Regions from separate parts of the Solibacillus sp. FSL H8-0538 genome, predicted to be linked through region 2. Evidence: riboswitches for the same ligand, from Rfam matches in the RefSeq annotation. Region 2 holds a riboswitch; each other region holds the start of a gene.

Region 1 (4,825 bases), 410 kb from region 2:
AAACTATCCGTCGCTGTTCCGGTTGCAATTGTGCCAGTATGGGGATCTTGAATCTTTTCCTGTAAAAGCGCCTTTGTTTTCGCTTCGGTGGCAGTAATCATCGCCTGGAAAAACGCTTCATCGGACAGTTTCCCATTTATGATCACCCACGTATTAATCGTACCAATATAAGCTTCATCATTGCGCTCAAACGTCCGAGTCACATCCACTCCGTTGCCAACGCCAGCTGTTACCATAACAACAATCTCACAGCTATGCCCTTTAAATGTTCCAAGAGCAACAGTCTCTGTTGAAACAGCTGTCATCATTACAACTGTATTCGTCGGTGCAAAATTGCGTGCCTTTAAAAAGTCTAATGTCTCCTCTTTAACATGCTCAATATTATAGTATGGTGAAATGGAACGATTTATAATATTTTCATACCAGCCCATGCCTGCATTATGTACAGCTGACGATACAACCTTTAAAGGTGCGTCGGCAAGTAATTGAATATAATCTTTGGTTATAATAAAGTCTTCTTTTGTAATATGAGCGAATTTTCGCTGCTGCTCACTCGCTGGGAGTATTGTAATTTGAGGCTTTGGCATTTCCGGATGTGGATATGTAGCAACACGTGCATCATATACGGAGGCAATTTGTTCCTGCAAAATCACTTCATGTGGCATGCCGAACGCCTTCACTTGCCCATTTTCCATTAACAAAAGCTCATCACAGTACAGAGAAGCTAAATTTATGTCGTGAAATATAGACACGACCGTTAAGCCACATTCTACTACTTCTTTACGAATCATATCGAGAATTTGCTTTTGATGGGCAATATCTAAATGATTCGTTGGCTCATCTAATAATAATATAGAGGAATTTTGCGCTAGCGCCTGTGCAATAAACACGCGCTGCTGCTCGCCTCCCGACAAAAACTCTAAAAACGTATGTTCATATTTTGTTACACCCGTTTGTTCCATTGCCGTTTGTACAGCCTGCTCATCCTGTTCGGACCACGTTGAGAAAAAGCCTGTTTGATGAGGATAACGCCCAAGAGATACCGCGTCACGTACAGAGTTTGAAAATGTATTCGCATGGAGCTGTGGTAAAACTGCCATCTTCTTCGCAAGCTGCTTTACTGAATAGCTTTGCATTTCTTGCCCATCAATGAAGACATTGCCTGTCGTTGGTGTAATAATGCCACTCACAATTTTTAGTAGCGTTGATTTCCCACTACCATTTGGCCCTAATATACCGAGCACTTTCCCTTTTCCGACTTCAAACGAAACATTGTGTATGATTGGGGTTGAGCTATAGCCACCTGAAATATTTTGTACCTTTAGCAATGTTAGCCCCCCTTTGTACGCTGTTTAAAAAAGATATAAGCAAATACGGGAGCCCCGATAAATGCTGTAATAACACCAATTGGTAACTCAGTTGGTGCAATAATTGTACGTGATACTAAATCACAAATGACGAGTAAACTCGCTCCATTGAGTAACGACAGCAGTAATAAATGTCGATGATCCGCACCACAAATCATACGTACCATATGAGGAACAACTAAGCCGACGAAGCCGATTGTTCCCGATACAGCAACGGAAGCTCCTGTCAGCATCGAGCCACCTGCTAAGATCATATATTTACTCCGTTTAACGTTAACACCTAAATACTGTGCACGTTCCTCACCGTAAACCATCGCATTTAATTCACGACGATTAAACCAAATAATAATCGTCCCAATAATGACGAACGGTAAAATCATTTTCACATATGGCCAGCCGCGCATCGACACGCTTCCAAGTAACCAGCCTATAATTTCCCGCAGTTGCTCACCTGTTAATGCGACCATGAGCGAAATACACGACCCTAAAAATGAACTAAAAATGATCCCCGTTAAAATTAGCGTTTCCATTTTCATCGTACGATCCACTACACGCGCAAAGCTCATCACACAAACAATCGTTAAAACAGCTCCAATCATGCTGAAAACTGGTAAAGTAAAGGTGCCTAAAATCGGTATTGAAATACCAAAAAAGATTGTTGTGACCGCTCCAACTGATGCACCTGATGAAATCCCTAATGTATATGGATCAGCGAGTGGGTTTTTTAATAATCCTTGGAATGCTGCTCCTGCAATCGCAAGTGATGCGCCGACTAATACGGATAGTACGACTCGCGGCATACGGATTTTCCATAAAATACTGTAGGCAACCGGATCTGTTTCCTTATCCCATAACGTTGAGAGCGGAACATCAACCGACCCAAATGAAATTCCAAACCAGATGCTCATCAGCAATACAGCAAGGGAGCAACTATACGAGATGAAATACTTTTTATTCACCGAAAGCCTCTGGGTAAACTGCCTTCGCAATCGATTCGACACCTTCAGCTAAACGTGGACCTTGTCTGCTTGTTGTATCACCATCAACTAATATAACCTTCCCGTTTTTTACCGCATCCATTATCGCATAGGCTTCATTTGTGTTAATTGATTCAATATCATTTTCATATGTCACAATAATTGTATTTGGGTTACTTGCAACAAATTGCTCTGAGCTATACATCGGCCAACCGTCTGTCTCCACTGCATTTTTAACACCGATTATTTGTAGCATTTCATCGATAAACGTACCTGTACCCGCCGCATAAATATCCGGGTCTGTCCCTACTACAACAAACACTGATTTAGCTTCTAGCCCAGCTACCTTCTCTTCAATATTTGTCAGCTTTGTTTTAATATCCGCAATAATTTTTGTCGCTTCCTGTGACTTACCTGTTAATAAACCGATTTGCTCAATCGTTTCATATGTTTCATCAAAATCAACAGCATCTTTCACTACAAATACTTTTACACCTGCTGCTTCAAGCTGTGCAATCCCTTCACCCATTACATATAAACCTGATTCATGCGCGAACACGATGTCTGGTTGCAATGCAATAATTTGCTCTAAATTAAATTCTATACCACCAACGCGCTCTTTCTCTGTAACTGCCTCTGGAAAATTATCATAGTCATTCACACCAATAATTTGTTCATCTAATCCTAAACTAAATAAAATTTCTGTATTCGACGGGATTAACGAAATAATTTTCTTTGGTGCTTGTTCAATCGTTATGTCGGTCCCTTGTGCATCAGTTACAGTTACTGGGAATGCTTGCGCTACATCTTCTATTTCAGATGTTTCTTCAACTTGCAAGGAATCTTCTGCTGTATCACCGCTACATCCAACTAACATCAATACCGCTAATATTGCGCTTAACCCTAATTGCCAAAACTTCTTCATCGTAATTCCTCCTAATTTTTGCCGCAATAGAATGACCACATCTCACTCCAAAATAAGACGAGATGGTGTCTTTTGTTATATGGTTAAAAAAAGTCATACTTACTTAACCACAAAAAAAAGCCTCTCCATGGACAGAGAGACTGAGACTAGCTAATAATCGCGCAAAAAAACACTGTTAAAAGCCATCTTCCTATCCGCGTAGGTCCAACTGGTGTACGTAAAGGCAGGTCTCCTGGCTTATGCATCAAGCATTTACTGCGCCTTCCCTTTACAGTGGCATTGTACAGTAAACTAGCATTTACAGTGGCGGGACCGCATCGGAATTGCACCGACTTCCCTTTTACTTCCTACCACCGCAGCGGCAAGAACCTTTACTTTGATTATCCAATTATGTAACAGTATTTATTATAGCGGAAATCAGAAAAAAGTGTACGTATAATCCGCAAGAGTTTTCTGACAATTAAATTTGGTAATCAAATTCTTCTGGTAAAACACGTCGTAGGAATTGTTTTGTACGATCTTCTTTCGGCTTCACAAAAATTTCATGTGGTGAGCCTTCTTCTATTATGTTCCCGCCATCCATAAAGATGATGCGATTTGCTACATCACGCGCAAAGGACATTTCATGCGTCACGACTAGCATTGTCGTTCCTTCTTTGGCAATATCCTTCATGACACCTAACACTTCCCCAACAAGCTCCGGATCCAACGCCGATGTTGGTTCATCAAATAAAATAATGTCAGGATTCAACGCAACTGCGCGCGCAATCCCAACACGTTGCTGCTGCCCACCTGAAAGCTGACTTGGATACGAATCGTATTTTTCCGAAAGTCCTACTTTATTTAATGCTTCACGCGAAATTTTATACGCCTCTTCTTTGTTCATGCCGCGTCCAATAATTAGCCCTTCTGCCACATTATCAAGTGCGGTTTTATTATTAAATAAATTATAGTTTTGGAATACGAAAGCGGTTTTTTTGCGAATCGCAAGCACATCTTTCTTGGACGCATCATTCAAATTGACGTGAATCTCACCGAAATTTGCTGTTCCTTCATCTGCGCGTTCTAAAAAGTTGATGCAGCGGAGAAGCGTTGTTTTGCCTGAACCACTCGGCCCTAAAATCACGACGACATCTCCTTGATCAATCGTTAAATCTACACCCTTTAAAATTTCGTTTTTCCCAAATGATTTATGGATGTTTTTAATTTCTAACATTTGACTTCCTCCTTATGCACCTACATATTTATAACGACTCAAACGTTTTTCGTACCACTTAAATAAATATTCAACCGTCATACACACAATTAAGTACACAATAAAAATATCAATATATGCCTCTAAATAATTGTAACCAAAGTTTGCCGCTACTTTTGCTTTCAATGTGATTTCCTGCAATGAAATCGCGTATCCAAGTGACGTCGCTTTGATTAAATTTATTGTCGCTGTACATAAATTCGGCATCGCAGCTACGAGTGCTTGAGGGATAATGATGCGGCGGTACGCTTGTGGTGTCGTTAAACCAACAGAATGCGCCGCCTCTAGCTGGCCTTTATGT
Region 2 (4,825 bases):
TTCCAATTGCATATATGCCACCTTCTTGCAGACGTACTGCTTTTTGCATAGAAATTATTGCACGTGTTGTATTTTGTGCCTTCGCTACCGTCCACACTTCTGGGTCTGCAATATAGCAATGTAAATCCCCGCCATGCTTTTGGAAACGTTTGCGGCCTGAACCACTCTCGATCATTTGTACGTCAGCCACAACATGTCGTCCCGCTAAAATAGATTGTATCCCTGCTTCAATTGCACCCGGTGTAAACAGTACACTACGGCCTAATTCAAAATCTGCAGAAGCATGGATAATACGACGTACAACCATCCACTGCTCATCTGTAAAATGGTGCTCTCCCATTTCTTCTTTAATAATGCTAAAGCTATAATCATAAATTTTGTCTGGGTCTACCGTTAATGGTGTAAAGTCTGTATTAAAATTCATGTATATTCCTCCTAAAATAGTTGTTGAATTGCTTGCTCAATTTCTTCAAACGCTACAAATTGCTGCCCGTAACGAATATTCGGGCGCTGAATCACAATTGTTTCAATGCCGCAATCAAGTGCAGCCTCAATTTTTTCATCTACTGAACCTACTTTTCCGCTTGCCTTCGTAATCATCAATGTGACACCATACTGCTTGTATAGTGCTTCATTTAGTTCCTGCGAAAAAGGACCCTGTATTGCCACAATATCGCGTTGCATGACACCAAGCGCTTGGCATTTCTCCATATTTTCAAGATTCGGTAGCATGCGTGCAATAACGCGTATGCCTTCTTGCTGCAGTAGAACACTCGTAAACGTTGCGAGCGTTTTACTACCGGTAGTCAGCATAATCGTGCCACCTTTTTGCAACGCAAGATTTGCAGCTGCCTCATAGCTATCCACTTCTGTAATAAGTGGATGTACATGTTTCTGTTGCTGACGCTCATAACGAATATAGGGAATGCCTACTTCTTTTGCAGCTACCATTGCTTGCTTCGATGCTTCCTCCGCAAATGGGTGACTCGCATCTACAATGCACTTGCAACCGATACTTATTGCTAGCTCCTGCATTTCCTCTGCGGATAAGCGACCAATTCGATGCGCAATACCCGCTTCTTGCAAGCTCGTTGCTGCTGATTCTGTTACGACTGTTGCGAGTAACTCGTACCCTTTACTTTGTAATTGAACCGCTAATGCACGCGCATCACTCGTGCCCGCTAAAAATAAAATCATGAAAGCTCCTCCTAATCACCACACGGGGCCGGCTCGACTTTAATTTTTGTCATCATATCTTGATAGTCGAAGTTCAAAATCTTTTTCACACGCTTGAAGTATTTGAACAATCTTTCATTTGGATGTGCGTTTGCTTTATATTCATTAATAATTTCTGTTATTAGGGATACAAGCTGCTCCGGCTCTAATCCTTCTACAACCGGCTGTGCTGCATGCGCTGTCCGTCCAACGGGCTTCGCGCCAAGAAAAATATCAAATTTACTTTTTCGATAGACAATTCCAATATCATCAAAAACTGCACGGTAACAAGCCATACCACAACCGTTGAAGCCAATATGTAATTGCTTAGGTAAATTCAGTCCACCAAGTTGCTCCTGTAGTTGCTCCGCATAAGGAATCGACTCGGCCTTTTCCCCATAACAAAAATCACATGCCTTTATATTCACTACATCGCCAATTGGAGCGACTAAAAATTCAACCTGGCGAAGCGCATCCACAATCGCTTGTGGATCATCCGTTGGAATTTTCAAATGAATTTGATGCTCAGGCGTATATTCCATCGTCCCGTTCTCGCCTACAATGTCTGCGAGTGTACGCATTTGCTCAGATGTGAAAAATTTATTAGCTACCCCTGGACTAACTGCCACTTCAAAAATGGATTCAATGCTTTGTTGAATATACGTTTTAGACGACGTTATGGGCTTTTTTGTCACAAGTGAAAGTGCTAGTGATGCCATCTCAAGCGATGATTTCTTTGGCTTTTTTATTTTTTGCACGGAAATTTGCTCATATCCACTCGCGGCTTCCCCCGTTTCCTGATCCATTGCCCATGGTTCCGCTTCTTTTTTCAAGCGTTGATGTGGACGAAGGGGTTGCTTTTCTTCACCAAGTGTATATTTACGTTGATAGCCACGTGGTGTAATCATCTTATTATCGTAGAAAAATGTGGATGAATTCCCAACAACAACTGTCGTTAACATCCCAATATCATGATTTAACATTTCTGCAAGCGTCGTCATTACAATTTCTTGACGCTCTCGGTAGGCACTTTTCACTAGCCCGACTGGTGTTGCAGGCGAACGATATTCCAATAAAATTCGCTGTGCTTCAACAATTTGGCGTGTACGTCGACCGCTTTTCGGATTATAAAAAGCAATCACAAAATCCGCCATTGCCGCCGCTTCAATACGTTTCTCAATAATTTTCCACGGTGTTAAATGGTCGCTTAAGCTGATCGTACAAGAGTCATGCATAACTGGTGCGCCGAGTAAGCTTGCACAAGAGTTAATCGCTGAAATTCCTGGTACTACTTCTACCGCGATGCCATCCTTCTCCGTCCAACCAAGCTCAATAAGTACTTCATACACAAGCCCTGCCATTCCATAAACGCCGGCATCGCCACTTGAAATAACCGACACAATATTTCCTGCCTCCGCCTGCCTTACTGCTTCTTGTGCACGCGATACTTCCTCTGTCATCCCTGTACTAACAATCGATTTAGCGGTAACAAGATGCTCTATTAATTCCACGTACGTTTTATAACCAATAATAAAATCACTTTGCTTTAACGCATCTACTGCTCGTTTCGTAATATGCTCATAGTCTCCAGGTCCAAAACCGACTACGAAAATTTTCCCCTTTTGCACTGTTGTTCCCCCTAAAAATACGCAATAAAAAAGCCTTTACTCTCAAAAAGAGAGTAAAGGCTTGCAGCTCATTTATTAAAAAAAGCACTACAAAAACAGTAGTACATGATCGTATACTACTTTGCCTAAATTTCTCCCTCCGAAAAATTTTCACAACATTACTAAGCAGGTTTCCTGACTTAAGCTTCACCTTACTCTCACACCTTCCCAAATACATGGTGGTCTCATGATTTCATCAGCTATTACAGTAGCGGGGGCTGTACTAGAATTCTACTAGTTTCCCTTTTACCTCGAATTTTTCGAGCACTTAATAATTTCGCTATATTATATTTTTATTGTTTTCTGAATTTAATGCTTATTTTAAAATACCACAACTATTCATTAATAAAAAGATTTTATTTCCGTATGCAGTACAATTTAATTCTTTGTTTTACGTGCTAAAATTACAAATACATAGAAATCTCAATGTTCTAAAAAATATAATAGCCAAATTTTTTTTATGGTGGTACACTAATTGCCGAAGATGACAATTGAATCGTTTTTTGGTGCTAATGTAACTTAGCTTAAAAGGGAAGTACGGTGCAAATCCGTCGCGGTCCCGCCACTGTTAATCGGAGCAACTCACAAAATACCACTGTTTTTAAAACGGGAAGGTGTGAGGCGTGTTGATGATGAGCCAGGAGACCTGCCAACAGACTTACGAACATTTCAACCTACGAGGATAGGTGTGGAAAAAAGGCTATTTTAAGCTTTTTTCTCATGCACTTTCCCTCCACAGCGAAAGTGCTTTTTTGCGCACTTTTTGTCGTCAAAAAAGGAGGAAGCACATGAAAAACCAATTTTGGAAACTGAGTTATTTTTCAATTGCACTACTATTTATTCCTAAACAAGCATACGCAATGCACATTATGGAAGGATTCTTGCCGTTACAATGGGCCATTTTTTGGTCATTAATTTCGCTACCTTTCTTTATTTTAGGTCTACGTTCTATTCGAAAAACAATCACAGAACATCCTGAAACAAAAATGTTGCTTGGATTATCCGGCGCATTTGCATTCGTCTTGTCTGCATTAAAAATCCCTTCTGTTACAGGGAGCTGTTCACATCCAACTGGGGTTGGCTTAGGAACGATGCTATTCGGCCCACTTGCGATGAGCGTCATCGGATCAATCGTATTACTATTCCAATCATTACTATTAGCGCATGGTGGTTTAACTACTTTAGGTGCCAATGTTTTCTCAATGGCCATTGCGGGTCCAATGATTGTATATGGTGTCTATAAATTAGCAAGTAAATTAGGCTTTTCATTCTCTATCGCCATATTTTTAGCTGCAATGTTAGGTGATCTTGGTACATATGTTGTAACTTCATTCCAGCTAGCACTAGCATTCCCATCAGAAGTAGGCGGTTTTTGGCAATCATTTACGAAATTTAGTGGTATTTTCGCATTAACACAAATTCCTTTAGCTGTGAGCGAAGGTTTATTAACGGTTATGATTATGAATTTCTTACAAAAATACAATGTACGTGAATTAACGATGTTAAAAATTTTTAAAATAAAGGAGGCTTAAATATGCTAAAGAAAAATTTATTGTTATTAGCGATTGTTGTGTTGTTAGCCATTATTCCTTTGTTTATTCAAAAGGATGCAGAGTTTGGGGGAGCTGACGGGGAGGCAGAGGTAGCAATTACTGAAATTAATACTTCCTATGAACCTTGGTTTGAATCATTTTGGGAACCGCCAAGTGGTGAAATTGAAAGCTTATTATTTGTATTGCAAGCTGCCATTGGGGCTGGATTTATCGGCTACTTTATCGGTCTCATGCGAGGGCGTTACCAAAAGCAAAGAAATGAGTAAATTTGTATGCTGTTAATCGACAAATATGCTTATATTAATCAACTCAGAAATGTACACCCTTTAGAAAAAATGATATTTGCACTTAGTTCACTACTCGTTCTATTACTAGTTAAGCAGCCACTCG
Region 3 (4,825 bases), 2.2 Mb from region 2:
GATTGCTAAAACAAATCCAGTTAAACTATTTTTCAATCTTATTTCACCTTACTTCCATTGTTGTACGAGTTGAAACTGTACTTCATACGCCTCATCACTATTATAAACAATCCACTGGTGCAATTGCCCTAAAGTTTGGCGATATAAATTGACTTCCTCGTACCCTGAAGGCGGTTCGTCTAACACCTCATTTGAAACGATAACGACATTTACTCCATTTGTCTTCCAAGTAGTAAGTTGCTCCTTAAAGCCGTTTATATACGCTGCGATAGCGCGATGACGGTCAGATGCTTGCTCTGTATAGTAAAGTATGTTGGATAACCAAGTCGTTACGCATTCGAAAAGCACGATTTCTTTACGTGCGTATGTCTCTACAACTTTTGGAAACTCCGTCTGCATTTCGATTGTTTGCCACTTGAGCGGTCCTTGATTACGATCTTGTTGATGGCGTTCAATCCGTTTTTGCATTTCCTGATCAAATGCTACACCGGTAGCAATATAAATACACTCTTTTCGGTACCCTAACTGTTCAACGAGGCGTTCGGCAAAGGCACTTTTTCCGCTTCGTACCCCTCCAGTAATAAAGGTTAGCTTTCCCATTTCACGTCACCACCTTTAATGACTAAAAGAGCAAACTCATGGCCCGAGCTTGCTCTTTTCGTGTTATTTAAATAAATCTGGATATACCGTTTGTGCAACAAGTTCTACTGCTTCACCAATACGTGTTGCAGGACGGGATAACACATCACCATCTACTAAGTAAACTTCTTTATTAGTTACTGCTTGAATTGTATCCCAACCTGCACGTGATAAAATTTCACCTACAGCGTCGTCTAAATACGTAGCGGGTGTTAGAATTGTTTCTGGGCTACGTGTTATTACGTCTTCTTCCGTAACACTTAACCAACCTGTTTGATCAACAAATACGTTGTCTACACCAGCCGCTGTTAAAATCTCGTGCTGGAATGTTTCGCTACCTGCTGTCCAAATGTCTGGAGCTGGAGATACTTCATAATATACTTTTTTCTTTGTTTCTAATGTATTTGTTTTTTCCTGAACAGCTGCAATTTGTGCTTGAACATCTGCAATGACTTTTTCGCCTGTTTCTTCAACGCCCATTACTTCAGATAATTGCACAACATCTGAATAAACATCCTCAAATGAAGCTGCAGATTGAATCATAAATACTTTTAAGCCCGCATCTTCAAGCTGGGTAATTTGAGCCTCATCAGCATTCGAATAAGCGATTACTACGTCTGGATTTAATTCTACAACACGTTCAGCATCAATTGTTACAGATGTAGACACACGCTCGATTTCTAATGCTTCAGCTGGGTAAGTATCGTATTCTGTAGCACCAATGATTTTATCCCCTACACCTAGTGAGAATAAAATTTCTGTACTACTAGGTTGTAGCGAGACAATTGTTTCTGGTACTTCGTCAAATGTTACTTCCACACCACGATCATCTACTACTTTATAAGGACCTGCTTCTTCAACCACATCTTCCGTTTTTCCTTCTTTAGGAGATAGTTCTAACGTTTCTTTATCGTCTGAGCATGCTACTAAAAGTAGTGTTGCTGCAAGTGGCGCTAACCATTTCAGTTTAAATTTCATTATTGTTCCTCTTTTCGTTTTTTCGTTGGGTACGATTTACTTTCAAATGGAATTTCTGCGTGATCATGCTGCTTGTTCATGTACACTGCCATAACAAAAAATACATTTGCTAGTAAGCCTAAGTAATCAAATAAAATTTCAGGTACTTCACGTTCCAAGCTTACTTTATGTAAGGCGCGGTAAGATTTCTTCGCTTCGCTTCGACAAATATGAAGACGAGCCGCGCTTTCAACTCCTTGTGGTAATAAGAACTGCTGAATCGTGCCTTCCACATGGCTAACATAAAAATCATAACGTGCGCTTAACCAGCTTAAGTCCTCCTCTGTTACAGCTAGCTTACCGCGTACGGACCCATTAACATCATAGGCCATTGGATGAATGATACGTAAATCGTCCAGTACAACTTGAGCTGTTTCATCATCAAGAAGCGTTGGTAATACGGCCCCAATACGTGTTGTTAGTGAATCTGTGCGAATTTCAAAATCTACTAAGCTAATTTTTTCACGCATAAACGGATAGCAAGAGTATCGGATGTCTTTCTTCATAAATAGCGCTCCTCCTAATGAATTCCATGAATAATAAAAGCCTTCGGAAAATTACAAAGATACTTCTCATCCAAAAGTAAAGCGGGATGATTCTTTTATTAGGTGGCCATGAAAATGGGGCTTTCTTAACCACAAAAAAAGCCACCCAAGAATGGATGGCATACTAAATAGATTGTCAAAAAAACTCTACTAAATCGCCGTACATTCTCTTTAATTCCGAAGAGCGTTGTTACGTTCAGAAAAAGATTGGTCTCCTGGCTTGCGCTTCACTTTACTTATGAACGCCTTCCCATCCATTTGATAGTGGCAATATGTTCATGTTCATCAGCGCTTACAGTTACGGACATAGCTTCGGATTTTCACCGAATTCCCATTTATGCATAATGCATCTTTCCCCTGCAAACTTATTCACTTGAATAACAATGTATCATAGTATTTTGTGAATTTATAGATAAATCCTAAAAAATTTAAAATTCAGCTTTATTTTATACTATTTATTACATGAAAGCTATAATACCATATTCATAATTAGATACAATTCGGGCACTTACCATAAATTTCGAATTTATGTGCCTCAACTTCGTAGCCAGGTAATTTCTCGCCTAGCATTTCCATGGGACAAATGGATAATTCTTTGACATTCCCACAATCACTGCAAATAAAGTGATGATGATGGTGATCTGATTCACAATGCATGCGGAAATTACGCTCACCATTTAATTCTGTTTCTTCTAAAATCCCCAAATCAACAAATGTGGAAAGGTTACGGTAAATTGTGTCAAAGCTCATACCAGGAAAGTCTTTTTTCAATACTGTTAGTAAGTCACGTGCAGTCAAATATTTTTCAGTATTCGAAAACATGTCTAAAATGAGCTCTCGTTTATCTGTTTTTTTATAGCCGTTATCCTTTAATATTTCCCACGCGCGCGTTGAATTCACAGTACTTGTTCCCCTTCCTTTTTCGCTGATAATTTAAGCAACACTTGTTTCGCTACAATAACAATTAATAATATGAGAATTGACGTGACAACGATTGTTCCGCCTGGTGCTAAATTTAAATAAAACGCACTAACTAAGCCAACCAATACTGATAGCTCTCCGAATAAAATGGCATAAATAATCGCTTCTTTAAAACCATTCGCAATGCGCATTGCAGCCGCTACTGGTAATGTCATTAAACTAGACACAAGTAAAATTCCTACAATCCGCATACTTGCTGCAATCACAAGTGCAACAACAACCATAAATAATAAATGGATCCATTTTGCTGGAAGTCCGCTCGCCTTCGCATATTCTTCATCAAATGATAGCACAAATAATTCCTTAAAGAAGAAGAATAAAAATATGATTACGACAACAGCAATGGCAACAACGACCCATAAATCTTGGCGTGACACAGCTGACACCGAACCAAATAGATAACTCATTAGATCTGTACTAAAACCACTCGCAAGCGAAATAAAAATCGCACTAAGGCCAATTCCGCCCGACATAATAATTGGAATCGCAAGCTCCTCATAATGCTTATAAAGACGGCGCAAGCGTTCAATTAAAATGGAGCCACTCACAGATGCAATAATTCCTAAATATATCGGATTTAGTAGCGCAAGTGCTGTTACGGACTGACTTAAATACAGACTCCCGGCAATTCCAGCAAGTGTCACATGTGATAGTGCATCCGCAATAAGCGACAGTCTTCGTACAACGATAAATACACCTAACAGCGGTGCGATCACTCCAATAATAAGCCCTGAGAAAAAGGCGTTTTGTAAAAATTCATAGTTTAGTATTGCTTCAATCATGTTTGCCTTCTCCTCTTTAGTGAATCTTTCTTACGGCGTGACCATACCAAGCATCTAACTCATTTTGCGAAATCGAGTCAAAGTCATTTTTATAGCCGTGGAAATGAATCGTTTGATTTAAACAAGCAACATGGCTAATGCGATTTGATACCGTGTCTACATCATGTGTTACTATAATCATCGTCATATTATGTTCCGCATTTAAATGCGCTAGCATATCATAAAACGCCTGCACATTTTCATGGTCAATCCCAACAGTCGGCTCATCTAATATGAGCAGCTTTGGTTCTGCCACAAGCGCACGTGCAATAAACACACGCTGTTGCTGACCACCTGATAGCTGACCAATATTGCGCTTCGCAAATTGCGCCATGCCCACAGATTGCAAGGCTATATGCACTCGTTCATTGGCGTCTTTTGGCATAAGTTTAAATAGCCCGACTTTTTTCGTGAGGCCGCTTTTCACAACTTCCTCCACAGTTGCTGGGAAGCCGGAGTTAAAAGCATTCGATTTTTGCGACACATAGCCAATCAATTCACGGTTTTTAAACATATTCGCATTTTCTTCAAAAAGGTGAATTTCACCTGACATCGGCTTTAATAACCCTAAAATTAATTTTAGTAATGTGGATTTGCCCGAACCATTCGGGCCAAGTAAAGCAAGAAAGTCTCCCTCTTCCACACGGAATGAGATATTTTTCAACACTTGCGTATAGTCATATTGAAACGACACATTTTTCAGTTCAATTAAAGTTTTTTTCATTCGTTTCTCTTCTTTCCAATTCAAAATCATTACGATTTACAATTTGTTAGTATAGTTTACTTTAAATGCTTTGTAAAGGAAATCAACTTGAAAGGATG

Evidence for each region. Region 2 has a riboswitch for cobalamin ahead of cobJ (precorrin-3B C(17)-methyltransferase). Riboswitches for the same ligand answer to the same signal wherever they lie in the genome.
Region 1: another riboswitch for cobalamin. It lies ahead of MHH87_RS02605 (ABC transporter substrate-binding protein); the one in region 2 lies ahead of cobJ (precorrin-3B C(17)-methyltransferase).
Region 3: another riboswitch for cobalamin. It lies ahead of MHH87_RS11215 (hypothetical protein); the one in region 2 lies ahead of cobJ (precorrin-3B C(17)-methyltransferase).

The regions. Positions count from the first base shown of each region.
Region 1 covers NZ_JBBOPI010000001.1:551,586-556,410, reverse strand. Annotated here, with positions in the region: gene MHH87_RS02615 (adenosylcobinamide amidohydrolase) at 1-1,328, opposite strand, end outside; gene MHH87_RS02610 (FecCD family ABC transporter permease) at 1,331-2,326, opposite strand; gene MHH87_RS02605 (ABC transporter substrate-binding protein) at 2,319-3,269, opposite strand; cobalamin riboswitch at 3,475-3,657, opposite strand; gene MHH87_RS02600 (amino acid ABC transporter ATP-binding protein) at 3,730-4,485, opposite strand; gene MHH87_RS02595 (amino acid ABC transporter permease) at 4,498-4,825, opposite strand, start outside.
Region 2 covers NZ_JBBOPI010000001.1:142,858-147,682, reverse strand. Annotated here, with positions in the region: gene MHH87_RS00705 (precorrin-8X methylmutase) at 1-424, opposite strand, end outside; gene cobK (precorrin-6A reductase) at 436-1,197, opposite strand; gene cobJ (precorrin-3B C(17)-methyltransferase) at 1,209-2,843, opposite strand; cobalamin riboswitch at 2,991-3,169, opposite strand; cobalamin riboswitch at 3,370-3,550, shown strand; gene MHH87_RS00690 (energy-coupling factor ABC transporter permease) at 3,671-4,414, shown strand; gene MHH87_RS00685 (energy-coupling factor ABC transporter substrate-binding protein) at 4,417-4,701, shown strand; gene cbiQ (cobalt ECF transporter T component CbiQ) at 4,708-4,825, shown strand, end outside.
Region 3 covers NZ_JBBOPI010000001.1:2,351,641-2,356,465, forward strand. Annotated here, with positions in the region: gene cobS (adenosylcobinamide-GDP ribazoletransferase) at 1-36, opposite strand, end outside; gene MHH87_RS11205 (bifunctional adenosylcobinamide kinase/adenosylcobinamide-phosphate guanylyltransferase) at 49-600, opposite strand; gene MHH87_RS11210 (ABC transporter substrate-binding protein) at 664-1,617, opposite strand; gene MHH87_RS11215 (hypothetical protein) at 1,617-2,162, opposite strand; cobalamin riboswitch at 2,390-2,570, opposite strand; gene MHH87_RS11220 (Fur family transcriptional regulator) at 2,691-3,101, opposite strand; gene MHH87_RS11225 (metal ABC transporter permease) at 3,098-3,964, opposite strand; gene MHH87_RS11230 (metal ABC transporter ATP-binding protein) at 3,981-4,727, opposite strand.